DNA from 3 places in the Clostridium novyi NT genome. Region 2 is predicted to be linked to each of the others. Evidence: riboswitches for the same ligand, from Rfam matches in the RefSeq annotation. Region 2 holds a riboswitch; each other region holds the start of a gene.

Region 1 (11,091 bases), 1.2 Mb from region 2:
CTTGAAGTAGTTTTCCATCTAAATAAACAACGCCATCCATTGGTTTTAAAAGTCTTCCTACAGCTTTTAAAACTGTTGATTTTCCTGAACCATTAGGACCTATTATTGTAAGCATATCGCCTTTTTGTACATGCAAGCTAAAGTCCTTAACTATTACTTTGTCATCATATCCTATTTTAAAATCTTTTATTTTTAGCATACTTATTTACGCCTCCTTAAAAGGAATAAGAAAAATGGTCCACCTAGCATAGCCATTAAAATACCTACTGGAAGCTCCACAGGTCTTGCAACAAATCTTGCCAAAGTATCTGCAAGAAGTAATAATATCCCCCCCATTATCGCACTCATGGGAATTAAATATTTATAATCATATCCAAGTATTAACCTACATATATGAGGAACTATAAGACCTATAAACCCTATAATACCTACAACTGATGTGCTAACCCCTGCTAAAAATACTGCAACTAAAGCTACTAAAAATCTAGTTTTTGTTACATTTACTCCAAGATTAGTTGCTACATCATCCCCTAATGCTAATAAATTAGCTCCTTTTGCACAAAGTAAGGCAAGAATTATTCCTATAACACTATATGGAACTAAATATTTTACTTCTGTCCAACCTTTGTAGGCTATACTTCCATTTATCCATAATAAAATACCTTGTATCTTGTCACTATTTAATATTGAAAGCAATGATGTTGCTCCAACAAAAACAGCATTTACTGCAACACCTGATAAAATAACCCTCATAGGATTTAATCCTTTGTCCCAAGATAATATAAATACCATCATACAAGCAACTATTGCACCTAAAAAAGCCATAAGAGGTAATACTCCATGTAACTTTGGGAAGTATAACATAACTGTTATAGCAAGGAGACTAGCTCCAGATGATACCCCTGTAATTCCAGGATCCGCTAGTGGATTATTCATGATTGATTGAAGTAAAGCACCTGATATTGAAAGTCCCGCTCCAACAAAAACAGCTATGATTATTCTAGGTAATCTCATATCCATAATAATACTTTCATTTATTTCATTTCCGTGTCCTAAGAAAGTATCTATAATTTCTTTTACTGATATACTTACACTACCAACACCAATAGTAACAATTATTAAAGCTACTAATAAGACTAATGACATCAATATTATTAACACTTTTAATTTATTGCTCATATTATTGCTCATATTTTTCATATTGCTCTCCATTCCAGCTATTTATATAAGTAATCTTTCATTTTTTGTAATGATTCTACTATATTTATATCTCCTGTAACTCCAAAATATTTTGGATCTAAATCATATATCTTATTTTCTTTTACAGCTTTAAACTTTTGCCACTGTGGATTGGTTTTAAATTCTTTATTAACTTGTTTTTTTGCTTCATCTATATAACCATGATACATTCTAAAAATTATATCTGGATTTTCCTTTAAAGCTGTCTCTAAAGAAAATGGTACATATTGTCCTTTAAGATTTGCTTTGTTTGCAATATTTTCTGCTCCAAGTTTTTCGATTAAACTTCCTGCAAAAGAATTTTTTGTAGATAACATAAAATGTCCTGGTGCTCCAAATAAAATCATTACCTTGACTTTTTTATTTTTATCAACACCCTTTAATACTTGAGCTTCTTTTTCATTTATTTCTTTAAGAAGTTTTTCTCCATTTTCTTTTTTATTAAACTTTTCTGATAGATGTTTTATGCTCTCTTTAACAGAATCATATGAATCTAAATTACAAAAATCAGTATTGACTTTGTTTTCTTTTAATCTATCTCCTATCATTTCTTCTAAAGCTCCAGAGGTTACATATACATCTGGTTTTAGTGCTTTAATTCTCTCTAAATCAGGATTCATAGGTAGTCCTATTTCAGGTACAGGTTTTACCTTATCTGATATATCATATTGAGTTGTAGGTCTTCCTACAATTTTTATATCTAATTTAGCTAACATTTCTGCAATAGACATACTTCCTGCAATTATTCTTACATCTTCTCCCTTTTTATTTGTAGATGCAGTTGTTTCCTTTGATTTATTTTTACTTCCACAAGCCATTAATCCTAAACTCATTACTGTGACCATTACCAAAGCCAAGACTTTTTTCATATTTATTCCCCCGCTTCCTTAGAAACAAACTCCATTTTAAGAAAGACACTACTTTCTTAAAATAGAGTTAAATTTAAACTTATTTATTTTTCTTCTTTAATAAAAATAATCCAGCCATACTAGTTAGTCCACCAAGTAGTGGTAATTCAGCTTGTGTAATAGGTAATCCTGTTTGAGGCAACTCTTTTCCATCTTTATCTTTTTTAACTTCTTTATTGCTAGTAGCACTAGTTTCTTTTGCATCAGATTTTTTTGATGTATTATCTTTTGATGTATCATTTATAGTAGCTTTTCCACTTACTGCTTTAATATCATTTTGAGGTACTACTCTAAAGGATACTCTCGCATTTCCCATAGGAACTACATTCATTTTAAAAGTTATTTTTGCATCTTTACTTGGAATCTTAAATTTAACTTTTCCTGCCTCATTTCCACTCATTGTCTTATCATATTTTGTATCTGTTCCATTAACAAATATGTTTATATTTTTCATCCAATCTAATCTTGAAATGTCTACAATAGCATATATTTGTCCACCCTTAACTTCTAATGTTATTTGTTGTCCTATATATTGTCCTGCCATTGATAAATCATTTTCTTTTTCCTTTAATACTTGAACACTTACTTTATATGTTCCATCTTTTAAAGAATCATTTTTAGCAAGTTTATTAGTAGCTTCTAATCTTATAGATTGATTTACACTACCTGTCTCTGCAAAAGCTTGTGATGATGAAAATAAAACCCCTCCAGCTAAAATTCCAACAGTTAATACTTTTAATAAATTCTTTCTCATTTTTTTACTCTCCCTTTTTTTTATTTTTTTTCATTAATGTAATTCCTAGCCCTGATAGTACTCCACCAATTGATGCTACTAATCCTCCGCCAAAAGGTAATCCCGTTTTGGGTAGTTTCTTTTTCGGTGCGCTATATTGAATATGATTATTATTATCATTATAGTTGTACAAATTACCCTTAGAATATTTACTTTCTTTAGATTCATTTGCTAAGTTATTTAAATATTCCTCTGCTTTGGTTGGATCATATTCTGTTCCTTCTAAAAATTTAAGTGAATCTTTTTGCATTAACACTCTAAAAGTAACTCTAGCATTATCCATTGGCTCTACATTCATTTTAAATTTTATTTCTGAATCTAAATTAGGTATTTTAAATTTTATTGTTGATATTTTTTCTCCAGTACTATTTGTTTTTACATTTACTACATCATATTTTTGACTCTTATTATTTACTAGAACATCCATGTTATTCATCCAATCACTTCTACTGAAAGTAACCATTGCATACTTTTTACCATTTTTCATTTGAACCTTTATCTTATCTCCAACATAAGTTCCTGCCATAGATGGTTCATTGTTGTTTTCCTTTAAAGCTTTAATATTGACTTCATATAATCCGTCTTTATCTTTATTTGATGCTGTAGTAACTTTTTCATATGATTTTGTTTCACTAGACTGTTTTTGTTTTGTACCCTTTTTATTATCAATATCTTTTTTATCACTTTTCTTATCCTTGTTATGTACTTCTGATTTTTCCATACCATCTGTAGAAGTCTTAGTTTGTGGTTTCTCATTTTCTTTTGGTTGTTGTTTTTCTGAAGTTTCAAATGTAGTTACTTTTTCTCCTACTACTCTAAATGTAACATCTGAGCTCATTGGTACTACATACATATGGAATGTTAATTTAGGATTTACCTTTGGCACTTCAAATTTTATTAATCCTGCAGTATGTTCCATTTCCATTACTTTTGCTTTTCCTGTTTCCTTTTGTGTATGCTCTACCTTCTTTCCTTCTACCTCTATAGATATATTTTTCATCCAATCTAATGCTAGAACATCTATTTCACAATATATTTTCCCGTTTTCTTTTATATATCTTGCTTCTTTATTTAAATATGTTCCAGCCATTGATGGCTCATCATTTTCTTGTTTTAAAGTTTTTATTTCTACTTTTGCTATTAATTCTGATTTATTTTCTGAAGATGTGTTCATATTAATACATGGACTAACTTTATATGTTCCACCTTTAATACTCTCTTCAATATCTTTACACAACTGTTTTTCTTGTATTTTAGGTGCATTTTCTGGATTAGTCACAGCATGAACTACTTGTGGCGTCCCTCCTGCTATTATTATAGCCGTTGCAGCTACTCCAACCCCCTTGTTAATTTTTCTAAAAATGTCCATAAACTCACTTACCCCCATTTATTTTTCAAAATTACTTTTTTTATTATATCATTATTGATTTTAATTTTCAATTATAATTGAGTATCGTTATCACGAATTACTATAACTATTTATATCTTTTTTCCTATTTTTTATGCATAATTAGCAAAAAAATAGTACTAAGAAACTTAATTGTTTCTTAGTACTATTTAAAATTAATAATTATATTTTTCTAATATTTTTATTACTTCTTCTTTACTGTGAGTTTCAAATATTTTTTGTAAATCCTCTTTATTCCTTAATAAATCAACTATTTCAGCTAAAAATTTAATATGATCTTTATTATTTTCAGATGCTATAGTTATAATTAATTTTACAGGATCATTTTTGTCATTTCCAAAATTTACCGGATTTTTTAAAGTAACTAAACTAAAGGAAGTCTTATTAACTCCATCTTCTGGTCTTGCATGAGGTAACACTATATTAGGTGTTATAACCATGTAAGGTCCAAGTTCCTTTAACTTTTCTAATATAGCTTTTTCATATGAATGCTCAACATAGCCTTTGTCTATGAGTATTTTTACTCCAGCCTCTATAGCTTCCTCCCAATTGTTACACTCTACATTTAATTTTATAACCTCTGGTGTTATTACTTCACTTAACATATCTTTACCTTCTCCATATACCACTTATTTTATTTATTTGAAGTTATCATATTTCAAATCTTTAAAATTATACTCCTTTATTGTGGCAATATCAACCAATTTTATAAATTTAACTACAACTCTATACTTACTAAAAAATATATATTAAAAGCTCATAGAAATAAATTCATCTATAGAAATTGAATACTGAATTTCCTTTGGAAGTTCTTTATCTTTTCTAAAACCAACTCTTTTAAATGCTCTCCTTGAACGCTCATTTTTAAAGTTAATTTTTGCTATAACTTCATCAACTCTCCAATTAAAAAATGCATGTTTTAATCCCTCGAAAATAGCATTGGAACCAAGTCCTTTACCCCATTTTTCTCTATCTCCTATAACTACTACCATTTCTGTTGCATCTTTTTTAGGTACTAATCTTAAAAATCCTATAGGCTCTTCTCCCTTTGTATTTGTTGTTATCATAAAAAAAGCTCCATCTTGATTAAATAAATGTGTAAGTATTGGCATATTAACTCTACGCATTACATCTTTAATACTATTACATACGTTATTATATTCATTTAAATATTGGGTAACCATATTATCATGTAACCAATCTATCATTTTCCACGCATCTGATTTGAAAACTTCTCTGCGCAATTTAATACTATTATGTTTCATTAATACATATCCTCCTAAATATAATAAAAAAACCTCGCTATATCTCTAATTATAGATATAACAGGTTTTTCTATAGACACACATTAATGATAACAATATATTATATTTTAAGCAAATATTGTATATAGCTGTTTTTATGGTTACCTAAAGGATACATAGTTTTATATTGATATCCTTTATGAAAAATGCGTATTGCTACCTTATTCAAGGTTGTTTGACTAAATTATTTGTTTATTTTCAATCTTTTTATAGGTAATATTAAAAGAATAATAATGCATAATGCCCCTTCAACTCCAGCATAAGATATATTATACATAAATGAATATAGCCATACATTCATACCCTTTGGCGCATATTGTCCAAAATATACAGCTCCTGAAAGTACATTTACAAATACACTTAAAACTACTGCCATTAAGCTTCCTAATCCTATTTTTATCTTATTATCATTTCCAAATGTTCCTGCTAATCCTAATGCCATAGTTGCAAATATATAATCTAATAAAAACTGAGCAGGATTAACTATTGTAGCTCCATTTAATAATTTAAGTAGTCCAAATAGAATACCACTTGTAAGTCCCAAAGTATTTCCATAAAGTATAGAAAGAAGCATTGTTGGTAGCATAGAAAACAATGTTATTCCTCCCCCTTGAGGAAATTTAATAAACTCTATAAGATACAATACAAATGAAATTGCACTAAACATAGCTATTGTAACCATCTTTTTTGTAGTAAACTGTTCTTTTCTAATTTTTAATATGTATAGTATAAATAAAATTGCACTAACTCCTAAAATAACATAATTAATCATAATTTTCTCCTTCCTTTATGCTTGTACATTTAAAATAATATCTTTAACAGTCAATAATATTTCCAACGTAACATATAAACGATTTATATTAAAACTGTACTATTAGCCTCCCTTTTTTGTATTCCATAGTTATATTCATAAAAAATAAAAGCTATGTTCCAACTTAGAACATAGCTTTTTATATAGATTACTTTAATCCAAAATCTACAATCTTATAACTAATAACTTTTCCTACGTTGGCATTATCCACATCAGGTACAAGGGTTGATAAACTTTATCTCTCAGCCTACATTTAGGTAAGCACCCCTAGTTAAAAATATTCTTTTATGAAATAATTATACATCATTTTTTTATAAAATTCTATAGATTATTTCATTACCATAACTCTTATATTATTTAATTCATCTTCTGTAAAGTGTCTAAAGCTTCCAATATCTATACCGTCAATTTTTAAATTCATAATCCTAATTCTTTTTAATTTTACAACAGTGTATCCAAATGCTCTTGTCATTTTGCGAATTTGTCTATTTAGTCCTTGAGTTAATATAATCTTAAATGTACATTCATCAATCCTTCTTACTATACAAGTTCTTGTTTTAACACCCTTTAATTGAACTCCTTTTGACATGTTTTCTATAAATTCATCATCAAAGGGCTTGTCTACTTTGACTACATATTCTTTTTCATGCATATTTTCAGACTCTAAAATCTTATTTGATAGTTCACCATCATTAGTTAAAATTATTAACCCCTCTGATTTTTTATCTAATCTTCCAACAGGAAAAATGTAATCTCTGTAGTTAACAAAATCTATTATATTGGCTTTTATATCTTTCGATGAAGTACAAGTAATACCAACTGGCTTATTAAGCAAAATATAAACTTTTTTCTTAGGCTTGATTCTTTTGTTGTCTAGTAATATTTCGTCACTTTCCTCTACCCACTGACCAGGAATGCATAGCTTGCCATTTACTATAATTCTATTTTGTTCAATAATTCTATTTGCTTCTTTTCTGGAACAAATTCCATAATTACTTAAAAGTTTGTTTATTCTCATTTACTCCGTCCAATCTTTTTAATTTTAATACTTTTAAAATTTATATAATCTAAATACAAGTAATACTTATTATACATTACAGATATACTTTAGTAAAAATGTTCTTAAAATTTATAATAAAAAAACAGCAACAATATGTATAATATCATTGCTGTTTTTTATTCTATAAAATCAATCCAACAATAGTGGCTGTTAACACACTTACTAGAGTTGCACCATATAATAATTTTAATCCAAAACGTGCAACAACGTTTCCTTGTTCTTCGTGAAGTCCTTTTACTGCACCTGAAATAATTCCGATAGATGAAAAGTTTGCAAATGAAACTAAGAATACAGAAACTATACCAGTTGCTCTTGCTGATAGGTGAACTTCTCCACTTGATAATAAATTCATAGCAACAAATTCATTAGATACTAATTTAGTTGCCATTACACTTGCAGCTTTTATTGATTCATGGAACGGTACTCCCATTAAGAATGCAAATGGAGAGAATACATATCCAAGCATGTTTTGGAAACTAATTTTGAATATTCCCTTAAAGATTGCATTAATCATAGTAATTATAGCTACGAATCCAATTAGCATAGCACCAACTATAACAGCTACTTTGAATCCATCCATAATATATTCTCCAAGAACTTCAAAGAATGTTTGTTTCTTATCTTCTTGAACTACTAATATATCTTCTTCATCTGTTACAGTATATGGATTTATGATTGAGGCTATAATAAATCCACCAAGAAGATTTAAAACAAGGGCTGTTACAACATATCTAGGTTGTAATAAAACCATGTAAGAACCTACTATAGACATTGATACTGTGGACATTGCTGAGGCACATAGTGTATATAATCTGTGTTTTGGTAACAATCCAAGTTGCTTTTTCACAGAAATAAACACCTCTGATTGACCAAGAATTGCTGATGCTACAGCATTGTATGATTCTAATTTTCCCATTCCATTAACTTTACTTAAAACTATACCTATGTACTTAACAATAAAAGGCAGTATCTTCAAATATTGAAGAATACCTATTAAAGCTGAAATAAAAACTATTGGTAGAAGTACACTAATAAAAAATGAAAATTCATTAACATTAACTAGTCCACCAAATACAAAGTTTACTCCTTCTGCAGCCCATTTAAGTAACTCTTCAAAACTTTTCGCAATACCGCCTATTAAATAGTTTCCGAATCCTGTGTTTAATAATATAAAGCCAAATATAAATTGTAAAATGATCATAGTAATTACAGGCTTATACTTTACATTTTTCTTGTCATTACTTCCAATCCAAGCGAGAAGTAAGGTAACAATTAGTCCAATAATTCCAATAATATATTTCATTCTTTTGTTCCTCCTTGAATACTGCATCTTTAAAATAACTCAAATATAATTAAGTATTTTCTATTATCATTAAAAATATGCGTATTCTTCTTCATTTGTAATTTGATTATTAAAGTTTAACATTATCCATTATAAATGCTAGAGAAACGTTTGTGAATGACTATTTAAAATTCAGAATTAATTGATATTTTATACGTAAACGTAGTCATTAGCTACTGGTTGGAGTCCACGCTCTTTTATGGCATTATATACTTCTTTTACAGAACGTGTGTCTGCAATTTCAAATTGGTCATCTCCAACTTCTTTTGAGTCTTCTGCATGACTTCCAATTCCCGTACTAACTCCTGCCGAAATCTTAGTTGCAGCTATTCCAATTACATTGTCACGAAATCTTTTGCATTCTCTTGTTGAAATAGTAATACTTGCAAATGGCATAAAAAGACGATACGCTGTGATGACTTGCAGTAGTTGTGGCTCATGTACGTCTTTTGGATTAATCTTGTCATTGTTAATAATAGGTCTTAGTCTTGGACAAGAAAATGCAATTTCAGCATGTGGATATTTTCTTTGAAGAAGATATGCATGAAGTCCTGTAGCAAAGGCATCTTTACGAAAATCATCTAGTCCAAGTAGTGCTGCAAAACCAACTCCACGCATGCCACCTTTTAATGCTCTTTCTTGAGCATTTGCTCTATACGGGAATATTCTCTTATGTCCTGCTAGATGAAGTGTTTCATATTTATTTGAATTATATGTTTCTTGGAATACGGTAACAAAATCTGCACCGCAATCTTGAAGATATTCATATTCATCAGAATTCATAGGATACACTTCAAGACCTACCATTTTAAAATATTTACGAGCTATTTTACAAGCCTCTCCAATGTACTTTACATCTGACATCTTTCTACTTTCACCAGTTAAAAGTAAAACTTCCTCTAAACCAGTTTCAGCTATAGCCTTCATTTCTTTTTCCATTTCTTCAAAGTTTAATTTTGCACGACGTATTTTGTTATGACAATTAAAACCACAATAAATACAGTAATTTTCGCAATAATTAGCAAGATATAATGGGGTAAACATGTAAACTGAATTTCCAAAATGCTTTCTTGTCTCCATTTGTGCTAACTGAGCCATTTCTTCTAAAAATGGTGTTGCTGCTGGAGACAATAATGCTGCAAAATCTTCTATGGTACGAGAATCATGATTTAAGGCTCTTCTCACATCCATAGCTGTATATTTATCATAGTCATAAGCTTTCATCTTGCTTATAACTTGATCTATTACATCCGATTCTAAAACTTCCATTCCTTCTAAATATTCCATATGGTTTATACGTTGTTCACTCATGTTTTTCCCTCCTATCTTTCTAAAAATCCAGTTAGTGGTGAAGATGCGGCTGCACCCTTGTCTAATACTCTACCTAAACCAGAAAGATATGCTTCACGTCCAGCTTCTATAGCTTTTCTAAATGCACTTGCCATAGTTGGAATATCTCCAGCAGTTGCGATTGCAGTGTTTGCCATAATAGCCGCAGCTCCCATTTCCATAGCTTCACAGGCTTGTGATGGACGACCAATTCCTGCATCAACTATAATTGGAAGGTCAATTTCATCTACTAATATTTTAATAAACTCCTTTGAAGCTAGTCCCTTATTTGAACCAATTGGTGATGCAAGTGGCATAATACAAGATGCTCCAGCATTAACTAAATCACGAGCCACATTTAAATCTGCATGCATATATGGCATTACTACAAATCCTTCTTTAGCAAGAATTTCTGTGGCTTTTATTGTTTCATAGTTATCTGGAAGAAGGTACTTTGAATCATGAATAATTTCAATTTTAACAAAATCTCCACATCCTAGTTCTCTTGCTAATCTTGCAATTCTAACTGCTTCCTCTGCATTTCTTGCTCCAGATGTGTTAGGAAGAAGTGTTACCCCCTTTGGAATATAATCTAAAATATTATCATTCCCATTAGTATTAGCACGTCTTACTGCTAGGGTAATAATTTCTGCTTTTGCACATTCTACTGCTGCCTTAATTAAATCTAAACTATATTTTCCTGATCCTAGTATAAATCTAGATGAGAACTCATGTCCCCCAATTGTTAATACGTCCTTTTTCATTATAAATTCCTCCCCTAAATACAATACTTTTTATGTTTTTTAATTCATTTACTTTTTTATACAGCAAAAAAAGGTCACACGAAGACTTACACCCAAGGTGGTGTACCCCTTCGTGTGACCTTTTTCACACTCT
Region 2 (11,091 bases):
AGCTATTGCCTTTACAGCAGACTGACCCATTTCAGGTTTTGCTGCTAAATTATATACAAATTTTGTTCCAACTTGTACTGGGTAATTAAAATCTCCAAATTTAAATATAAGCCCCATTACTAGAAAAGCTACAAGCTCAATTCCTACTATAAATACAGTTGATGAAACTACTAATGTTACAAATTTTGAAAATAATATTTTGCCCCTTGAAACAGGCTCTGTTAATAAAAATTTCATTGTAGGTGGTGTATATTCACCTGATACCATATCAGAACCAAACACTATAACTCCAACAACTAAAAATATAGCTCCAAGTAACATAAATAATTGTTGTAAATAATCTATGGCTCTTACATCAAAATTATTTTCATTAGGCTCAATATCATGACTTAATAAATACTTTTTTTGTTGTAAATCTAAAGTTAATCTTTCCTTTTCTTCATCTTCAATTTTAGATTGTTTTAATTGCTCCTCTGTATCTTTAATTTCCTTCTTTAATGTAACTCTCCAATCAACTTTTCCTTTTTTTACTTCCTCTTTTATCTCATCTATTCTTTTATATGCTTCAGTTATTTCATTATCAAATTGTTTTTTATCTTCTTTAGAAATCTTAGGATCATTTTTCATCTCATTTAGACTTTTTATTTGTTCATGCTGTCTTGCTATTCTATTTTCTGGTTTATTATTTTTTTTCATATTCTTTGCTGAATTGTAAACCCCAAATCCTATAAATCCCAATAATAAAATAAATGCCATAATAACTACATAAGTTTTTTTTCTACTCATAATCTTTATAAATTCATTTTTTATAAGTGTAAATATCATTAGTTCTTACCTCCTTCTACAAGTTCTATATACCTATCTTCAAGTTCTGCGTGACTCTTATATATTTCTTCTATTTCAATATCACGTTTTGCAAGCTCAAATACAATCTTAGGTACAAAGCCCTTCTTTACATGCATTTTGAATAATCCTTCTTTTAACTTTATATCACTTATAAACTCTAATGTAGCTAATATATCCTTACATTTTTCTTTATTCTTAACTGATAAAACTATATTTTCAAACTCATTATTTATAACATCACCATGTATACTTTCAATAGATTGAATAACTCCATTATTTATAAAAGCTACCTTATGGCACATAACTTGAATTTCACTTAATATATGAGAAGATATAAAAATTGCTGCATTTGTTTCTTTCGCTACCTTCTTCACAATCTTTCTAAACTCAATAATTCCAGTAGGATCAAGTCCATTGGTTGGTTCGTCTAATATTAAAAGTTTTGGTTTTGTTATTAATGATGCCGCAAGTCCTAATCTTTGTTTCATACCAAGAGAATACTTTCTTACTTTATCATTTATTCTTTCTTTTAATCCAACAAGTTCAATAATTTTCTCCACATAGCTTTTTTCAATCTTTCTTACTCTTGCAATTTGCATTAAATTTTCTCTTCCTGATAAATAAGTATAAAGTTCAGGATTTTCAACAACCGCTCCAACTGCACTTAATGCTAATTCTCTTTCTTTTGAAATATCATGTCCATTTATAATTATGTTACCAGAGTTTGGAGCAATAAGTCCTACAAGCATCCTTATAGTAGTAGTTTTTCCAGCTCCATTTGGACCTAAAAATCCAAAAATTTCTCCTTCTTTGACTTCAAAATCTATTCCTTTTATAATATCTCTTTTACCAAGACGTTTTCGTACATTCTTAACTTCAAGAACATTCATCATATTGCCTCCCTTTTATTTTTTATTTGCTTCAAGAATTTTATTTGTTATAACATAAACCAAACATCCACAAAGTATTCCCATAAGAATTGTAATTGTAAATGCTTTATTACTTAAAGTTACTAATTCTGGAGCATTTATTTCTCTTAACTTCCATAAATCATAATGTGAAGATGTTATTGAAGATGTAAAAGCCGCTCCAAGTAACCCAAAGCATACAGATACTCCGATTTTAAATATAGGTTCTAGTGGCTTAAAGGCAATAATATTCCCTATCTTTTCAAGTTTAAACCTATTGAATGCATAAATCATCAATGCAAATGTAATTATAGTAGCAATTATTAATATTAAAATTTTAAATTTATTGGGTATACAATACCTATTAGAGTAATACATGTTAGTATAATAATTGTAAGATTCATTATGGTCAGGTATCTCGTATACAATTCTAAAACAATAAGATGAAGGCGTTAATGAAGAACATATATCAACTATTTTATCTTGTATACCCTGAAAGTATGTAGAATCCTTACTAAATCCATATAATGATATAATTTCATTTACAAGCATTGATAATCCAATTGGTAATATTAAAAATATTGCTCCTACTATTCCACCTAAACCACATATTCCACTTAAACATTGTATAAGCATTATAAATGTAAGAATAAATATACTAACCAATAAATTCATACAAATCCAAGTTAAAATCATTCTAGAAGTAACATAACTTCCAAGCAAGTTTATATTCATAAGATACACTGCATATATGATAAAATATCCTATGGCTAAAGGAACTATCATTGTTATAAATATAGAAAGCCATTTTGTAAATATAATTTCTTTCTTTTTAAATGGCATGGAACTTAAAATATCATATTTTCTCCCAATTAAGTCATATCCAACAACACATGTAGCAATAGCTATAATTAAAATAGCCATAAGAACAAACGTATCTCTATTTTCTAAATGCCTAAATAATGACTGTTTGTTCATTGCAAATATTTGTGATTGAGACATATCTCCATAATTTCTGCATTCCTTTATAGAATCAATTGTATTTATAAATGGCATTATAATCATTGATAACACTTGCAAATAAAATATTATTGCTATTGCTCTTATATTTCTCCATTCTTTATAAAACAGAGCTTTATTAAAATAATTCTTCATAATTTACCTCCTCCCCAACAGAGTATATAAACATATCTTCAAGACTTAAATCTATTTCCTCTCTAAACATAATTCCACAGCTATCTAATTTATTTAAAAATTCTTCTCCATAATTTTTTGTAACTATATTATGCACTCTTCCTATTTTCTCAACATTAATCACATCGTCCCATTTTTCTAAATCTTTTGGAGGATTTTCTCTAAATACTACCTGTATTTTTCTAATAGACTGTTTCATATTTTCTATGGAATTTAAATATTTAATCTCACCTCCATTGATTATTGCAATACTATCACAAATTCTTTCAAGTTCATTTAAATTGTGTGATGATATTATAATTGTTGTTCCCCTATCTACCACTTCTTCTAGTAAAATCTTAAAAAACTTCTTCTTAACTATAGGATCAAGTCCATTTGTAGGCTCGTCTAAAACTAATATATCTGGCATAATACTTAAATTAATCATTATTGAAACTCTCATTTTCATACCTTTTGAAAATTTTCTTATGGACTTTTTTACAGGTAACTTAAATATCTCATTTAATTTAAAAAATTTTTCTATATCGAAATTTTCATAAGATAACTTATAAAACTTAGCAATAGTTTTTAAGTTAAACGTATTAATAAAATTATTATCATCAGTTATATATCCAATAGTTTTCTTTATTTTAGGATTTTCATAAATTGGCTCGTCATTTACTGTTATTTTTCCATTATCCACATCATAAATTCCCACTAGATGCTTTATAATAGTTGTTTTACCTGCTCCATTAGGTCCTATAAGTCCAAAAATACTTCCCTTTTTCACTTCAAAACTTATATTGTTTAAAACTTTCTTATCACCTAATGTTTTTGAAACATCAGTAACCTTTATCATTTCTTTTTCACCTCTTTATAAAGATCCTCTATAATTTCTATCATATCTTCCTTTTCAATTCCCATATAATATGCTTCTACTATAATTTTTTTAATATCATCCTTTAACTTTTCCATGCTTTCTTCCTCCACTTTAGGTTTATAATTAGAAGATACAAATGTACCTTTTCCTCTTAGAGTTTCAGTAACTCCTTGTCTTTCAAGTTCCATATATGCTCTACTAACAGTATTAGGATTAGCAGTAATCATGGATGACATTTCTCTAACTGACGGAAGCTTATCTCCAGGTCTTAGTATCCCCTTTAAAATATTCTCTTTTATTGAATCTATTATTTGCTCGTATATAGGCCGACTATTTCTACTATCGATTTTTATCAAATTTCTTTCACCTCCCAAATAAAAATCTACTTAACATACGCCACATTGAATTTAATAAAATACATTTAAATATATGAAGTGTATTAAGTGTACTAAGTGTATTAATTTAACTAGTACACTTAGTACACTATTAGTATAATGCTATTACTTAAGTTTGTAAACCCCATTTTTTCAAAATAAAAAAATTGATTGCAATTACTACTTTGCAATCAATTTTTATTCTGACTTCTATATCTCTTTTTATACTCATTAAAATCCCACTTACTCAAAAACCTTTCTGCACTTTTATACCCTGCTTTAAAAAGCTTTAAGCTAGTTTTTTTATCTATATCAAAATCTGTTGTATTAACACCTAATGTAGGTATTGGTATTGTCCTTACCCAATTTTTATTAGTAACATATACCTCTTCATTTTTATTTAACATAGCTTTATTTATATCCATTACAAAATGAATAAAATCATCCTCTCCCTTAGATGTAAAACTACTACTATTAGATATAAGTTTCATTCCTATGGTAGGCCATTTAGGTATTCCATCTACATCAAATATCCATATAGGATAATTGCTAAGTATTCCTCCATCAACTATAAAGCTTACTTTATTTTTGTATTTAAGCTTAACTGGTTTAAAATAAAGGGGGATGCTTATGCTCATTCTAACAGCTCTTGCAATATCCATTTCCATTGGATTAATGCCATATTTTTTTATATCATCAGGTAAAATAAGCATATCTCCTCTAGTTATATCCGAAGCAATTATTTTTAAACGACTTTTTCCATTTTTACTTACATCCTTAAACTTTGTTTTTCCCTTTGCAATAAGTAACATTCTCATAAACTTTTCTATAGCATCTCCAGAATATATCCCCTTATTTTTTATCAAAGAGACGCCCTTACTTATAAACTCTGTAGGCTTAAAATTATATAAAAACTTTTCATCTAAAAATTTACTATAATCTATGTTTATAATAATTTCTCTTAGTTCTTTGCTAGTATATCCTACCGCTACTAATGCAGCTATCATCGCTCCAGCCGATGTTCCTGCAACATTCTCTATTATACAGCCTTTATCCTCTAAACACGCTACAGCTCCAACTAAACCAATTCCTTTTACTCCTCCACCTTCAAATACAGCATCAATTTTCATAATAACTCCTAAATATATTCATTCACTTTATAATATTCTTCATATCATTATAAGTTACATACAAATTATATACATTTCCACAAATTATGATGAAATAAATAAACTTTATTAATTACTTCATTTAAATAAAATGCAAAAAATATGTAATTATGCTATAATTATAATAAAATCAAACATTAAGTTGCAGGGGTGCCTAACTTAGGCTGAGAAGAAATTTTTCTAACCCTTAGAACCTGAAACTAGGTAATTCTAGCGGAGGAAGCAATATAGTTTCATATTTTTATTATTGCTTTTATGCGCTCATAATGTTTTACATATGAGCGCTTTTTTATTAATTAAGTTATAAACTTAGGTTCCGTTAGTTAATTAATTATTACAAGGTATCCCTAAAAATGCAGGATTACTACATAACATTAAAAATTTGTGTCTATTATATTAGGAGGAATAATCTATGAAAAATGTATTAACTATTGCCGGTTCCGATAGTTGTGGCGGTGCTGGTATACAAGCTGATTTAAAAACCATGAGTGCTCTTGGAGTATATGGAATGAGTGTAATATCAGCTGTAACAGCCCAAAATACTAAAGGAGTTATTGCTGTTCAAGAAATCACAAAAGAAATAGTAGAAGCTCAAATTAGAGCTATATTTGATGATATTAAAGTTGACTCTGTAAAAATAGGTATGGTATCTAATTCAGAAATTATAAAAACAATAAAAGAACTTTTAATAGAATATAAAGTAACAAATATAGTATTAGACCCTGTAATGATATCTAAAAGTGGATATTATCTTTTAAAGCCAGAAGCTATTGAAGAATTAAAAGAGCTAATTAAAATTGTAGACATAGTGACACCAAATATACCTGAAGCTGAAGAGCTTTCTAACATGAAAATTACTTGCCAAGAAGAAATGATGGAAGCTGCATTAAAAATAAATAAATTAGGTGCTAAAAACGTACTGGTTAAAGGTGGACATAGATGTAATGACTCAACAGACATTCTTTATTATGATAAAAAATTTATAACATTAGAAGGAAAAAGAATAGCAACTAAAAATACACATGGTACTGGATGTACCCTTTCTTCAGCCATTGCAAGTTACATAGCTAAAGGCTACAGTATAGAAGATTCAGTAAAGCTTTCTAAAGAATATATTACTGTAGCAATTAAAAACTCTTTTCCAATTGGACATGGAGTTGGTCCTGTTGGACACTTTATAGACCTATATGAAAGAGCTAATTTAAACTATAAATAGTTTTATTATTTAAATAGGAGGATATTAAATGTTAGAAAATATTTGTATTAACTTTAAAAAAGTTAAAGAGAAAACTCCATTAGTACATTCTATAACAAACTATGTAACTATAAATGATTGTGCCAATATGTTATTAGCTTATGGAGCTTCCCCTGCTATGGTAGAATCATTTGATGAAAGTTATGATTTTGCTAAACTAGCTTCTTGTATCTATATAAACTTAGGCACATTAACACGAGAACAAGAACAATCAATTTTAATGGTATGTATATCAGCTAAGAATAATAATATTCCTGTTGTACTTGACCCTGTTGCCTGTGGTGCAGTTCCACATAAAATAGCTCTTATAGAAAAGCTTTTTGAAATAGGAAGAATTGACATTATAAAAGGAAATATAGGCGAAATTAAATCTCTTGCAGGATATAATGCTAAAACACGAGGAGTTGACTCCATAGATAATGGCAATGATTCTATAGATGCTTGTATTTCTCTAGCTAAAAAATATAAATGCATAGTAGCTGCAACTGGGGTTAAAGATATAGTAACAGATGGAAAAAGAACAGCATTAATTGAAAATGGATCTAAAATGTTAACTTTAATTACTGGTGCTGGATGTATGGTTGGAGCTTTAACTGCTGCAACTGCTGGAGTTGAAGATGACAAATTTATTGCTACAATCACATCCATATTATCTATGAATATAGCAGCAGAGCATACTGAAAAAGAGGTTATTGGACCTGGTAGCTTTAAAGTTAAACTTATAGACAATATTTATTTATTAAAGGAAAATCATTTAAGGAAAGAAGGTAAAATTAAATGGATATAAACTATAAATTATATTTAATTACAGATAGAAGCTTTTTAAATGGACGCTCTTTAGCAGAATGTGTTGAAGATGCTATAAAAGGTGGTGCAACTCTTGTTCAAGTTAGAGAAAAAAATATATCTACTCGTGACTTTTATAATATAGCAAGAGAAGTACAAGAGGTTACAACTAAATACAATGTTCCTCTTTTAATAAATGATAGAATTGATATAGCACTTGCCATAAATGCAGATGGAGTTCATCTTGGTCAAAGTGATATGCCAATAGAACTTGCAAGAAAAATTCTTGGAGATGATAAAGTTATAGGAATTTCTGCCGGTAATGTTAAAGAAGCCATTGAAGCTGAAAAAGCTGGAGCAGATTATGTAGGACTTGGAACAGTATTTTTTACAGGAACTAAAAAAGATATTGATGAACCAATAGGACTTGCTGGTTTAAAAGAAATCACTGAAAAAATAACTATTCCTTCAGTAGCTATAGGAGGAATAAATAAAGAAAATGCCAAATCAGTTTTAGCAACTGGTGTAGATGGCATTTCTGTTATATCTGCTATTTTAAAAAATGATGATATACAAGGTGCATCTAAAACTTTAGCAAATATTTAATATATGTTTAATAGCTAATGGATTAAAATTAATGTCCATTAGCTATTTTTTATTCATCATCTATTTCTAATACCGATTCTTTTTTATAGCTATTGTCTTCCATAGTTTTAGTATATTTTTTGATTTCTTCAACTTCTTCTTCGTACTTATCTTTGCATTCAGCTTCTTTTCCTATAACTCTTCCATCCTTACATTTATAAAAGAATTCTATCTTCATAAAATTCACCTCCTATAATTATATATTATTCTAAGGTAAATTTTATGCATTACAATACTCATAGTAATTTTTATTTAAATTCTTGTATTTAATATTTAAGATTAACAACTTTTTAATATAGCAAATTTTTGAGAGAATAAGAAATTAAAAATAATACGATAAAAAAGCACTAAGCAAATTAGCTTAGTGCTTTAAGTTACCTGGCGACGACCTACTCTTCCACACCGTCTCCAGTGCAGTACCATCGGCGCTTTGAAGCTTAACCATCGTGTTCGGTATGGGAACGGGTGTTACCTTCAAGCCATAATCACCAGATTGTTCTTTCAAAATTGCACAGTGATAATAATTATTTGATCAAGCCCTCGACCTATTAGTATTGGTCAGCTGAATACATTACTGTACTTACACCTCCAACCTATCAACCTGATAGTCTTTCAGGGGTCTTACTAGCTTACGCTATGGGAAATCTAATCTTGAGGTGGGCTTCACGCTTAGATGCTTTCAGCGTTTATCCCTTCCCAACATAGCTACCCAGCTGTGCTCCTGGCGGAACAACTGGTGCACCAGAGGTTGGTCCATCCCGGTCCTCTCGTACTAAGGACAGCTCCTCTCAAATTTCCTACGCCCACGGCGGATAGGGACCGAACTGTCTCACGACGTTCTGAACCCAGCTCGCGTGCCGCTTTAATGGGCGAACAGCCCAACCCTTGGGACCGACTACAGCCCCAGGATGCGACGAGCCGACATCGAGGTGCCAAACCTCCCCGTCGATGTGGACTCTTGGGGGAGATCAGCCTGTTATCCCCGAGGTAGCTTTTATCCGTTGAGCGATGGCCCTTCCATACAGAACCACCGGATCACTAAGCCCGACTTTCGTCCCTGCTCCACCTGTATGTGTCGCAGTCAGGCTCCCTTCTGCCTTTGCACTCTACGCGCGATTTCCGACCGCGCTGAGGGAACCTTTGGGCGCCTCCGTTACCTTTTAGGAGGCGACCGCCCCAGTCAAACTGCCCACCTAGCAATGTCCTGTGACCAGATTCATGGCCTCCAGTTAGAATTCCAGTACTATCAGGGTGGTATCCCAAGGATGACTCCACCAAAGCTGACGCCCTGGCTTCTAAGTCTCCCACCTATCCTGTACAGACAATACCGAAATTCAATGCTAAGCTACAGTAAAGCTCTACGGGGTCTTTCCGTCCAACCGCGGGTAGCAAGCATCTTCACTTGCACTACAATTTCACCGGATTTACTGCCGAGACAGTGCTCAAATCATTACGCCATTCGTGCGGGTCGGAACTTACCCGACAAGGAATTTCGCTACCTTAGGACCGTTATAGTTACGGCCGCCGTTTACTGGGGCTTAAGTTCATAGCTTCGCTTGCGCTAACTATTCCCCTTAACCTTCCAGCACCGGGCAGGCGTCAGCCCCTATACATCAGCTTACGCTTTAGCAGAGACCTGTGTTTTTGATAAACAGTTGCTTGAGCCTATTCACTGCGGCCTACTCTCGTAGGCACCCCTTTTCCCTAAGTTACGGGGTCAATTTGCCGAGTTCCTTAGCAGTAATTCTTCCGACGACCTTAGGATTCTCTCCTCATCTACCTGTGTCGGTTTGCGGTACGGGCACCATTTTGCTCCATAGAGACTTTTCTTGGCAGCGTGGAATCAGATACTTCGTCAAAAATGACTCCCCATCACACCTCAGGCTTAATGTTAAGCGGATTTGCCTACTTAACACCCTAAGTGCTTAGACGCACATCCAATAGTGCGCACATCCTATCCTCCTGCGTCATCCCATTTGTCAAACGCATTATGGTGGTACTGGAATATCAACCAGTTGTCCATCACCTACGCCTTTCGGCCTTGGCTTAGGTCCCGACTAACCCTGGGAGGACGAGCCTTCCCCAGGAAACCTTAGATATTCGGTCAACAAGATTCTCACTTGTTTTTCGCTACTTATGCCAGCATTCTCACTTCTGTACTGTCCACCACTCCTTACGGTATGGCTTCAACCTGTACAGAAAGCTCCTCTACCACGTATACAAAGTATACATCCATAGCTTCGGTGGTAAGTTTGAGCCCCGTTACATCTTCGGCGCAGGATCTCTCGACTAGTGAGCTATTACGCACTCTTTAAATGAGTGGCTGCTTCTAAGCCAACATCCTAGTTGTCTTAGAAATCCCACATCCTTTCCCACTTAACTTACACTTTGGGACCTTAGCTGATGGTCTGGGCTGTTTCCCTTTTGACCACGGATCTTATCATTCGTAGTCTGACTGCCGGGGTACAAGTATATGGCATTCGGAGTTTGATAGGGTTCAGTAACTGTTGTCAGCCCCTAGCCCATTCAGTGCTCTACCTCCACTACTTAATTACCCGACGCTAGCCCTAAAGCTATTTCGAGGAGAACCAGCTATCTCCGAGTTCGATTGGAATTTCTCCGCTATCCACAGCTCATCCCATGGCTTTTCAACGCCAACGTGGTTCGGACCTCCACGGAATTTTACTTCCGCTTCATCCTGGCCATGGATAGGTCACCCGGTTTCGGGTCTACAATATGCAACTAGTTGCCCTGTTCAGACTCGGTTTCCCTTCGGCTCCACACCATAAGTGCTTAACCTTGCTGCACATCGTAACTCGCTGGCCCGTTCTACAAAAAGTACGCCGTCACACTTTAATGTGCTCCGACCGATTGTAGGCACACGGTTTCAGATTCTATTTCACTCCCCTCCCGGGGTTCTTTTCACCTTTCCCTCACGGTACTGCTTCACTATCGGTCACTAGGTAGTATTTAGCCTTGGGAGATGGTCCTCCCAGCTTCCCACAAGGTTTCACGTGTCTCGTGGTACTCTGGAGTAGATCTACTTTTCTTTCCT
Region 3 (11,091 bases), 170 kb from region 2:
ATATTCTTGGACATTTGAAGAAGTAGATGAAAAATTACATAACATAATGAAAAACATCTATAGTAATGCAGTTAGATGCGCAGAAGAATACGGTCATAAAGATAACTTAGTTGTTGGAGCTAATATTGCAGGATTTATAAAAGTAGCTGAAGCAATGCTTGCTCAAGGAATAGTTTAATAATATTAAAGATTAAAAATAAAAAAGCAGTGTTAAGGGAGCTTTCTTAACACTGTTTTTATTTAATATTTTTTATATTAAAAGTATTAGAAAAAAAAATAATATATGTTATAATAAACTAGTATATAAACAGCGTGTAGGAGTTGATAAATATGACAGAAGTAGGGTACATAACTTCTGTAAATGGTAACTATGCTTCAGTAGTTTTTAAAAGAAAATCAGGATGTGGAGATAACTGTGCTACTTGTAAGGCAGCATGTTCAGCAGCATCAATAACTACTGAAATAGAAAATACCGCAGGAGCAAAAGTTGGAGATAAGGTAAAGGTTGAAATGGAGCAAAAAACTTTTAATAAAATGCTAGCTTTAGTATATGTATTTCCACTAGTTATGATGATATGTGGTATAGCTATAGGCATTAAAGTATTCTCACAAGCTGGATATAGTAATTATGAAATGTTAAGCTTTTTAGTGGGTATAGTTGCACTTGTAATATCATATACAATATTACACTTCTTTAATAAGAAAACAGCTAAGAAAAGTAATTACTCATTAAAAATAGTAGAGATACTTAAATAGTATTTTATTTATATGTTTCTTTGTGAAATTTATAAAACTGCTTTTTAAAAGCAGTTTTGTTTTGTATTAGTATACATACTATAAAATCTAGAAAAGGGGAAGAACAAATGCTAGAACTTAAAAATTTATCATTAGAAGTTGAAGAAAATGATAAAAAAATTAGTATTTTAGATAACATAAATTTAACATTACAAGATAATAAAATTTATGTTATTACAGGACCTAATGGTGGGGGAAAGTCATCTTTATGTAAAATGATGATGGGTATATATAAACCTACATCAGGTAATATAATTTTAGATGGAGAAGATATTACAAAACTAGATATAACAGGTAGGGCTAATAAACAAATAGGTTATGCATTTCAACAGCCACCACATTTTAAAGGTATGACAGTAAGAGGGCTTTTAAATCTTGCAGGAAAAGATTCTAAGGAAAAAGTTGATGTTCATGAATTATTAAATAATGTAGGACTTTGTACTAAGGATTATATAGATAGAGAGATTAATTCAAGCCTTTCAGGTGGGGAATTAAAGAGAATTGAAATAGCATCAGTACTTGCTAGAGATTTAAAGTTAGCAATTTTTGATGAACCAGAAGCAGGAATTGACTTATGGAGTTTTCAAAGATTAGTTGAAACATTTACTAATATGCATAAAGAAAGAAATACTACAATAGTTATTATTTCTCACCAAGAAAGAATAATTAATTTAGCAGATGAAGTAATTGTTTTGTCTAATGGAAAAATACAAAAAACTACAAGCAAAGAAGAAATTATAAGTGAGATAAAGGCTCAGGCAGCTTGTGATTATTGTGGAACCTGTGAAACTGGGAGGTAGAAGAGATGTCAGAATCAATACAAGAAAAGATATTAAGTAAGATAGATGATACTACTGATTTATATAAAGGGGCGCACAATATAAGAAGTAATGGTGAGTCCGTAAGTAGAAATACAACAATGAATATAAGTATAAAAAGTAAAAAAGAAAAATCAGGATTAGATGTAATCGTTGCCCCAAATACTAAAAAACAAAGTGTCCATGTACCAGTTATAGTTACAGATGTCAATGCTACTGATAAGGTATATAATACTTTTAAAGTAGGGGATAACTCAGATGTAAATATAGTTGCCGGATGTGGAATACATAACTGTACAGCTCAAACTACAGAACATGAAGGAGTTCATGATGTACATGTAGGAAAGAATTGTCATGTTAAGTATATAGAGAAGCACTATGCAGAAAGTGATGGAAAATCTCAAAAAGTATTTAATACAACTACTGTAATTGAAGTTGGAGAAGATTCTACATTTGAAATGGATTTAGTTCAAATAAAAGGGGTAGATAATAGTAAAAAAGAATTAACTATAAATCTTCATAAAAATGCTCATTTAATTGTAACTGAGAGAATTTTTACTGATGAAGATCAAGTTGCTGATTCTAAGGTTAACATAAATCTTAAAGGAGAAGATTCATCAGCACAAATAGTATCTCGTTCAGTAGCTAAGGATAATTCAAGACAAACATTCTACTTTATGATGAATGGTGAAAATAAATCAAGAGGACACATAGAATGTGATTCAATCATAATGGGTAATGCTAGAGTTACATCAATACCAGCTCTTGATGCTAGATGTGAAGATGCAGAATTAATTCATGAAGCTGCCATAGGTAAAATAGCTTCAGAACAATTGATGAAGCTTATGTCACTTGGACTTACAGAGAAGGAAGCAGAAGAAACTATATTAAAAGGATTCCTGAAATAATAAGTAGTAATTTATTTATAATTATCATAAAAGCCGTTAAATGATTAAATCATTCAACGGCTTTTATTCTTTCTTCTGTTTTATTTATTATTTCACTAGGATATCCTAGAAATTTTAGTATTTTTACAGCATTTCTAGTAGGAGATATACCTTCTTTTATTTTGTAATCAAATGTAAGACCGGTGTTTGTAACATCTTCTTTAAAGTAATAACATTTATATCCATTAGTCATTTTTGTAAGTTGTAAATCATGAGTTGCAACTAATGTTAAAGCATTATGGGATGAGAGGTAATTTAATATTTCGCATGATGCATTTATTCTTTCTATAGGATTTGTTCCTCTATATATTTCGTCAATCATACAAAGACAAGGTATATTTTCATTACTTGCATTTATTATTCTAAGCAATGCCTCTGCTTCTGCAAGGTAATAACTTTTTCCGCCTAGTAGATCATCACCAGGTTTAATTGATGTTATTATATTGAAAATACTACTAGAATAAGAATCAGCAATACATGTATATATAGTTTGAGCTAAAAGTGCATTAACGCCAACTGTTCTTAAGAATGTGGACTTACCTGACATATTTGAGCCGGTTATTATAATTCCAAAATTATTTATATCTATAGAGTTAGGTATAGCATTTTGTATTAGTGGATGTTCTAAGTTAGTTACACTTAGAAATTTACTATTATCAACGAAATTTGGTTTTGTATATTTAGGTAATCCGTCTCTAAAAGAAGCTATAGATATAAGAGTATCTATTTTACCAATAATCAAATATAAATCTAACAAATCTTTTTTATGCTTAATTAATGTACTTATAGATTTAAAGTAGTTGATTTCTTTAATAAGAAACATTATGTTTACATAGTCACCTACAATATCTAGAGTTTCAATTCTATTTATAGTAAAGGTGTTTTTGCGTATAGGGTCTAAAGTTTTTAGTAGTGAATTTAACTTATTGTTATATTCCTTTAATTGTTTACAGTTAAGGTATAGTATACTTGCAGCGGCACTTATGGTGTTTCCTAAATAAACCATAGATAAAACTTGTTCTCTTATGACTTTGTTAAGACTATAATGAATGAACATATTTATAAATGATAGTGAAAGGGCAATCATACCGAATCTTGAAAATCCCCAAAATAAACACATAAACAAGGACAATATAAAAGAAAATGAACAAACATAACAAAGTATTTTGTACTTTGGATAGTTTGTTGTTTCTTCAAAAAAAATGGAGTCTACATAGCTATCGGTTTTATCAAGATTATGTAATATTAAAGATATTTTTTCTCTAATTGAGCTATTATCTTGAAAAAAAGAGATTAGTTCATTACGTTTTTCTAATAAAGATTTGTCATACAGTGGAGTTCTTAAAACTTTATATAAATGTTGTTCACCTGGTGTGGAAAATGTTCTATCTATACTACAATATACATCATCCATATTTAAATCTGCCCATGTACTGTCATCTACTGAATTAGATGAGTCGTAAGCATGCTTAAAAAAATTCTTTATTTTAGATAAGTTACGTTTTCTTTTTATGTATTTTCCATAATGAGATTTTATATAGTTTAAAGATTTATTTTGAAAATGAGATCTTATAGTTTTACTAATATTCATGATACGTACCTCCTATGTATTATATTCTACTATAAATATACAAAATATGAAATAAAAAGCGAATAGTCAAAATAAAAAGCTATTGGCTATAATGATAGTCAATAGCTTTTGGAGGCTATATTTTGTATGACTTATTAGTCATCTTCTCTTAAAATATTTATGTTTTTACCATCCATGACCTTATTCATGTTTCTAACTGCGCACATTTTTCCGCACATAGTACAAGTATGTTCATCTTCTGGTATAGATTCAGCTCTATAACGTTTAGCTTTTTCAGGATCAATTGCAAGCTCAAACATAGTATCCCAATCTAAATCACGTCTAGCTCTGCTCATTTTGTTATCCCAGTCTCTTGCTCCAGGAATACCTTTAGCAATGTCTGCTGCATGAGCGGCTATTTTAGTTGCAATTATACCTTCTTTCATATCATCTATGTTTGGAAGTCTAAGATGTTCAGCAGGTGTTACATAGCATAAGAAGTCAGCACCAAATGAAGCTGCAATAGCACCACCTATGGCACTTGTAATATGATCATATCCAGGAGCCACATCTGTTACTATAGGTCCTAAAACATAGAAAGGAGCATTATGACATAATTTCTTTTCAAGAAGCATATTTGTTTTAATTTCACTTAAAGACATATGTCCAGGTCCTTCTATTATAATTTGGACATTTCTTTCCCATGCACGTTTAGTAAGTTCTCCTAAAGTTATTAATTCTTTTATTTGACTAGGATCAGTAGAATCTTCTATACATCCAGGACGACAAGCATCTCCAAGACTTATAGTAACATCATATTTTTCACATATATCTAGTACTTTGTCAAAGTGTTCATAGAAAGGATTTTCTTTATTATTTAATTGCATCCAAGCAAAAAGTAAACTTCCGCCTCTAGATACTAAATTCATAAGTCTAGGATTTCTTTTGAAAACTTCTGCTGTTTCACGATTGATTCCACAGTGAATTGTCATAAAGTCAACTCCATCTTTTGCATGTTTTTCAACAACAGCAAGTAATTCTTCGGCAGTTATATCTTTAAGTTCTTTATCATAAAAACCAATTGCATCGTACATTGGAACTGTCCCAATCATAGCAGGAGACATATCTATAAGTTTTCTTCTAAATTCTTCAGTTTTTCCGTAGCAACTAAGATCCATAATGGCTTCAGCCTTCATTTCTACAGCTTTTTTTACTTTTTCAAGTTCAGCATCTATGTTATAGCAATCTTTTGAAATACCAAGATTTACATTGATTTTAGTTTTTAAGTCTTGTCCAACTCCTTCTGGACTTAAAGATTTATGATTTTTGTTAGCTGGAATTGCTACTTGACCTGTAGCTACTAAATTCATTAATTTAGAAATTTCCATGCATTCTTTTTTTGCTACTATTTCCATTTCCTTAGTTACTATGCCACGTTTAGCAGCATCCATTTGTGTTGTGTAATTCATAGTTTATCCATCCCCTTAACAATTTAATATAAAAAAATAAGCCTTCTATGTAAGAAGGCTTATACTAATAAATAACACAAAATAAGTTTTCATGTTATGTTAATTCAATTAGTCTAGTTGCTTCCCTACGATAGTACTAACTACATCAGGTTCTAAGGGTCAGGTTTTATCCTTCTCAGCTCAAGGCTCCCCCGCAAACGATTAAATATTATGTTTTATAGTTCTAAGTATAAAGTATTTATGCAAATTTGTAAACTATATTATATTATTTAAAAATTATACAGGCATTTTCCGAAGATTTATCTTGTTCATCTAATTTTGAGCAATTCATATAGTTAACATCATTTAATGGAAAATCTTTTTCAGAAATTTTTGTTAAAGCACCATTTTTACCAATATAGAATGCATTGGATTGTTTAGTTATAGAGTTAGAGTGTTTTGATGTAACGAATAAACTATATTTAGAACTAGGTGTTTTGAAAATGTTATGTGCATTTTTCCAAACTGTATCAAGGGAAGTCATAAATTCATCTGTTGAAATCCCCTTAGAAAATTCATTTTCTAAATTTTTATAAGTTCCATTAAACTCTAGTACAATCTCATCATTTTTACATATAGCATCAACGTATTGAAATCTATGAAACTTATTTTTATTTATTAACATGATTTTAAGAGCGGGTTTAGGAGAGGCTTTGTCATAATATAACCAACAACTTAAAACCTTTGCATTTTTATTTATAGAAGGATTATTTTTTATATTATTCCATTGATCTTTAAAACAATAACAGTTCTTACATTCAATAATTTCTCCTTTATTAGATCCATATGTTTGAAACAAATATATGGCAATTAAAACTATAGATACAAAATATATTATACGTATAACGGGATTATTAAATGGTTTTTTAAATTTTATTTTCATTATTAATTACCTCCTCATTAGATAATATATTTATATAATATATTACTTGGTATAAACTCACAATATATTATGGAAAATATTATGTTATATACCAAGATTTAAAGTGTAAAATAAGTATAAAAATGGTTATAAAATATATTGATAAAAATTAAATTAAATGGTATATTATTTAAGGTGTATATACACATGTGTATATATTAAATTATAAGGTGTAGAAGGGCGTGTAATGAATGGAAATTGATTTAAAAGATAAAATTATGAAATTAAAAAAAGAAAAAAATGCAGTTATTTTAGCACATTTTTATCAGCCTAAAGATGTACAAGAAGTAGCGGATTACATAGGGGATTCTTATTTTTTAATTGATGTAGGAGAAAAATGCAAAGAAGATACTATAGTATTTTGTGGAGTGAAATTTATGGCGGAAAGTGCCAAAATTTTATCGCCTAATAAAAAAGTTATTTTTCCAACTCCAAAGGCGATTTGTCCTATGGCTAATATGATTACTAAGGAGGATGTTTTAAAACTAAAGGAAAAACATCCAAATGCTAAAGTAGTTTGCTATATAAATTCTACTGCAGAGGTTAAGTCTGTGGTTGATGTATGTTGCACATCTTCAAATGCAATTGAGATAGTTAATAATTTAGAAAGTAATGAGATAATATTTTTACCAGATAAAAATTTGGGATCATATATACAAGAGAATACACCAAATAAGAAAATTATATTATGGGATGGGTATTGTTATGTTCATAATAAAATAAAAGCTTCGGATATTATAAAAGCTAAGGAGGAATATGGTAATGATATTAATGTTTTAGTCCATCCAGAGTGTAGAAAGGAAGTTAGAGAGTTAGCAGATTATATAGGAAGTACAAAAGGAATCATAAATTTTGCACAAAATAGTAATAGTAAAAAATATCTTATAGTCACAGAATGTGGAGTTATACATGAACTAAAAAAGAAAAACCCAGATAAAGAATTTTATATGTTAGATATGCATTGTTCAAATATGAAAATGAATTCAATTAAGGAAATTTATACTTGCCTTAAAAATTATAATAATGAGGTGAAAATAGATGAAAATATAAAAAGAAAAGCAGTAAGGGCATTGGAAAAAATGCATAGTTTATAGGGGGATTTAATATGGAGGTAGATGTATTAATAGTAGGCACGGGTATAGCAGGACTTTATACTGCTTTGAATTTAAGAAAAGATTTAAAAATAGTTATGATTACTAAAAATAAAATTGATGAATGCAATTCTTATCTTGCTCAAGGCGGAATATCTACAGCTATAAATGATAAGGATAAAAAGTTCTTCATTGAAGATACATTAAAGGCAGGAAGGTATAAAAATGATTTAGAATCGGTAAAAGTTTTAGTACATGAGTCAAAGTACAACATAAGTAAGCTTTTAGATATGGGAATAAGATTTGACATGGATGGAGAAGAACTTGATTATACAAGGGAAGGAGCTCATAGAGTAAATAGGATAGTTCATTGTGCTGATGAAACAGGTAAAAGAGTGTTTACAGGATTATTAAAAGAAGTGGGAAAGAGGAGAAATATTATAATATGTGAAGATACTTTTTTAGTAGATATTATTGAAAAGGATAATGTATGCTACGGAGGAGTTGTTATAACAAAAGGTGACGTAATAAATATAAATGCTAAAATTACAGTTTTTGCATCAGGAGGAATAGGTGGTTTATTTAAAAGTTCTACTAATCAAAGAATATTAAAGGGAAATGCACTTTCTATAGCAATAAGACACAATATAAAATTAAAAGATATGAATTATATACAATTTCATCCTACAGCTCTTTATGAAGGAGAAAAAGAGGGTAGAAGATTTTTAATTTCTGAATCGCTAAGAGGAGAAGGAGCTTATCTTTTAAATAATAAGGGAGAGAGATTTGTAGATGAACTGCTTCCAAGAGATGTTGTGGCAAGAGCTATAAAGATGGAAGAGAAAAAAAACAATTCACCTTGTGTATACTTAGACATAACTCATAAATCTAAAGAATTTATTATAAATAGATTTCCTTTAATATACAGTCAGTGCAAAACAAAAGGATTAGATATAACCAAAGATAAGATACCAGTAAGCCCTGTACAGCATTATTTTATGGGAGGAATACATGTAGATATAGATAGTAGAACATCTATGAAAAATTTATTTACTTGTGGGGAAACTAGTTGTACAGGAGTTCATGGAGCTAACAGGCTTGCTAGTAATTCACTTTTAGAGGCCTTAGTTTTTTCAAGAAGAGGAGCCAATTATATAAATAAAAATATAGACAAGCTAAGTTTAAATAATTTAAAAAATAATATGACTATAAATGAAGCTGAGAAACTTATAATTGAAAATAATGAAATTATTAAGAAAGAATTTATTAAAATTAGAGAGGATATAAAAGATGAATTGGTTTATAATTGATAAATTTTTAATAGAAGCACTAAAAGAGGATAATTTCTATGAAGATATAACCACGGAAGCTATTGTTGGAAAAAGCAGTATAGCTTCTGTAGATTTAATAGCAAAAGAAGAGGGCATAATAGCTGGTCTTAATGTATTTGAAAGGGTATTTACTTTGCTAGGAAATGTAGAGGTTAAAGCTTTAGTTAAAGATGGAGATGAAGTTAGTAGTTCTCAACTTATAGCAAAAATTAAAGGAAATACTAGAAGTATACTTACTGGTGAGAGAGTGGCTCTTAATATGCTTCAAAAAATCAGTGGAATAGCAACTATAACAAATAAATTTGTTAAGGAGATAAAAGGGACAAAAGCTAAGTTATTAGATACAAGAAAAACTACACCTAATCTTAGAGTTTTTGAAAAATATGCAGTAAAAGTAGGTGGAGGGTATAATCATAGATTTAGTTTGTCCGATGGCGTGCTTATAAAAGATAATCATATAGATGCAGCAGGGGGTATAAAAAAAGCTATAGAGTTAGTAAGAAATAGTGTATCTTTTGTAAGAAAAATTGAAGTTGAAGTTGAAAATTTAACGGGAGTACAAAAAGCTTTAGAATCAAAGGCAGATATAATAATGTTAGATAATATGGATATTGATGCTATGAAAAAAGCTGTTAAAATGATTAATGGAAAAGCTATTGTAGAGGCTTCTGGAAATGTAAATTTAAAAACTATAAGAGACATAGCAAATACTGGAGTTGATTATATTTCATGTGGTATTATAACACATTCTGCAAAGGCTCTGGATATAAGTATGAAGAATCTTGTTTTATTAATGGATAAATAATTATATATAATTTAAATATATAAAAATCTAAGATAATCTACTTAATAATAAAGTAGGTTATCTTAGATTTTTATTTTTAGAACAAATAAAATACTTACCCAAATTTAATGTAATAGAAAATAAAAAATATAAATATATATTTATAGTAGTTAAATCTAATATAAGGGGGGAAGATAATGGGAAACTATAATTCTCAGTATGAGAATTACTATAAAACTTTTACAAATAAATCAAATTATAATATGAAGAGACACGGTAATAGCAATAAAGTTTTGGGGCATAAAAAAAATAAAAGTTTTATTGCAAGAAGGATAATCCAAGATTTAACAGGGGTTTTTGTTATGTTATTGTTTGTGCTTATGTGCAGATTTGTAGTAACTCCACAGACAAAGACAGCATATAGTTATTGTAAAGATGTTGTTAATAAAGATTTTAATTATAGAAAAGTAATTAATAGTGTTAAGCATATAGATAGAAATAAAAGTGTACAAGATATCGCTTTAGAAATCATGGAAAAGGCTAAGGTGAAATTTGCAGGAGGACAGACAATAAAAGAAAAGATAAAGCAAAAGTTTAAGTTACCAACTGAGGGAACTATAGAAGAAAATAAAGATGGAATAAAGTTAAAAGTAACTGAAAAAGGAGAAATTGCAGCAAGTTATGATGGAAAAGTTAAAGAATGTGGTGAAGATGGTGAATGTGGAAATTATATATTGATAGATCATGGTGAGGGAATTGAAAGTAAATATTTTAGTTTAAATAAGATTTTAGTTAAAAAAGGTGATGAAGTAAAAAAAGGAGATATTATAGCAGAAAATTATATTAATGGTAAAAGAGATTCCATGGGATTTAAGATATTATTTATGGGTCAAGATAAGGGATTAGAAAAAGTTTTGGAAAATAAAAATTAATGAATATACAAAAAGAAAAGCAGTTAATGATTAAAATAAGTAAGCTTTCTATACCATATATTATTATACTCTTAATCATAGGTTTTAAAGGAAAAATGATTGTATCATTTATATTTGTGTTTTTTCATGAAATGGTACATTATATAACGGCAAAAAAGTTAGGATTTAAGGGGTTTGGTATAGAGATTCTTCCAATAGGGGCTGTCTTAAAACTTAGAGATTTAGATGAAGCCGATCCTAAGGAAGATTTAATAATATCTTTAAGTGGACCTTTATTCAATTTAATTTTTGCTATGATAGGCTATTTTTTGAATATAAAGTTTTCAAGTGAGTACCTGCAGTTACTATATATAAGTAATTTAGCTTTAGGTACTTTTAATTTGATACCTGCAC

What was found. A riboswitch is a leader RNA that binds a small molecule or an ion and turns the genes downstream of it on or off. The one in region 2 is predicted to bind thiamine pyrophosphate.
Region 1: it holds a riboswitch for thiamine pyrophosphate, as region 2 does, so the genes downstream of both, thiT (energy-coupled thiamine transporter ThiT) here and thiD (bifunctional hydroxymethylpyrimidine kinase/phosphomethylpyrimidine kinase) in region 2, are expected to answer to the same signal.
Region 3: it holds a riboswitch for thiamine pyrophosphate, as region 2 does, so the genes downstream of both, thiC (phosphomethylpyrimidine synthase ThiC) here and thiD (bifunctional hydroxymethylpyrimidine kinase/phosphomethylpyrimidine kinase) in region 2, are expected to answer to the same signal.

The regions. Positions count from the first base shown of each region.
Region 1 is NC_008593.1:595,606-606,696, reverse strand. It holds gene NT01CX_RS02870 (ABC transporter ATP-binding protein) at 1-199, opposite strand, end outside; gene NT01CX_RS02865 (FecCD family ABC transporter permease) at 202-1,200, opposite strand; gene isdE (heme ABC transporter substrate-binding protein IsdE) at 1,218-2,108, opposite strand; gene NT01CX_RS02855 (NEAT domain-containing protein) at 2,188-2,901, opposite strand; gene NT01CX_RS02850 (NEAT domain-containing protein) at 2,906-4,309, opposite strand; gene NT01CX_RS02845 (PTS sugar transporter subunit IIA) at 4,504-4,953, opposite strand; gene NT01CX_RS02840 (GNAT family N-acetyltransferase) at 5,098-5,613, opposite strand; gene thiT (energy-coupled thiamine transporter ThiT) at 5,837-6,424, opposite strand; TPP riboswitch at 6,635-6,742, opposite strand; gene NT01CX_RS02830 (pseudouridine synthase) at 6,792-7,481, opposite strand; gene NT01CX_RS02825 (NupC/NupG family nucleoside CNT transporter) at 7,645-8,826, opposite strand; gene thiH (2-iminoacetate synthase ThiH) at 9,016-10,176, opposite strand; gene NT01CX_RS02815 (thiazole synthase) at 10,188-10,958, opposite strand.
Region 2 is NC_008593.1:1,915,367-1,926,457, forward strand. It holds gene NT01CX_RS08875 (ABC transporter permease subunit) at 1-825, opposite strand, end outside; gene NT01CX_RS08880 (ABC transporter ATP-binding protein) at 825-1,736, opposite strand; gene NT01CX_RS08885 (ABC-2 transporter permease) at 1,752-2,909, opposite strand; gene NT01CX_RS08890 (ABC transporter ATP-binding protein) at 2,893-3,786, opposite strand; gene NT01CX_RS08895 (GntR family transcriptional regulator) at 3,783-4,163, opposite strand; gene NT01CX_RS08900 (patatin-like phospholipase family protein) at 4,373-5,311, opposite strand; TPP riboswitch at 5,487-5,589, shown strand; gene thiD (bifunctional hydroxymethylpyrimidine kinase/phosphomethylpyrimidine kinase) at 5,763-6,566, shown strand; gene thiM (hydroxyethylthiazole kinase) at 6,595-7,392, shown strand; gene thiE (thiamine phosphate synthase) at 7,383-7,997, shown strand; gene NT01CX_RS12330 (hypothetical protein) at 8,047-8,214, opposite strand; rRNA gene rrf (5S ribosomal RNA) at 8,413-8,529, opposite strand; rRNA gene NT01CX_RS08925 (23S ribosomal RNA) at 8,565-11,091, opposite strand, start outside.
Region 3 is NC_008593.1:1,743,280-1,754,370, reverse strand. It holds gene gdhA (NADP-specific glutamate dehydrogenase) at 1-178, shown strand, start outside; gene NT01CX_RS08175 (SoxR reducing system RseC family protein) at 331-756, shown strand; gene NT01CX_RS08170 (ABC transporter ATP-binding protein) at 864-1,595, shown strand; gene NT01CX_RS08165 (SufB/SufD family protein) at 1,601-2,521, shown strand; gene NT01CX_RS08160 (MutS-related protein) at 2,571-4,151, opposite strand; gene thiC (phosphomethylpyrimidine synthase ThiC) at 4,286-5,599, opposite strand; TPP riboswitch at 5,704-5,802, opposite strand; gene NT01CX_RS08150 (hypothetical protein) at 5,865-6,521, opposite strand; gene nadA (quinolinate synthase NadA) at 6,758-7,654, shown strand; gene NT01CX_RS08140 (L-aspartate oxidase) at 7,666-8,961, shown strand; gene nadC (carboxylating nicotinate-nucleotide diphosphorylase) at 8,942-9,787, shown strand; gene NT01CX_RS08130 (M23 family metallopeptidase) at 9,964-10,698, shown strand; gene NT01CX_RS08125 (M50 family metallopeptidase) at 10,698-11,091, shown strand, end outside.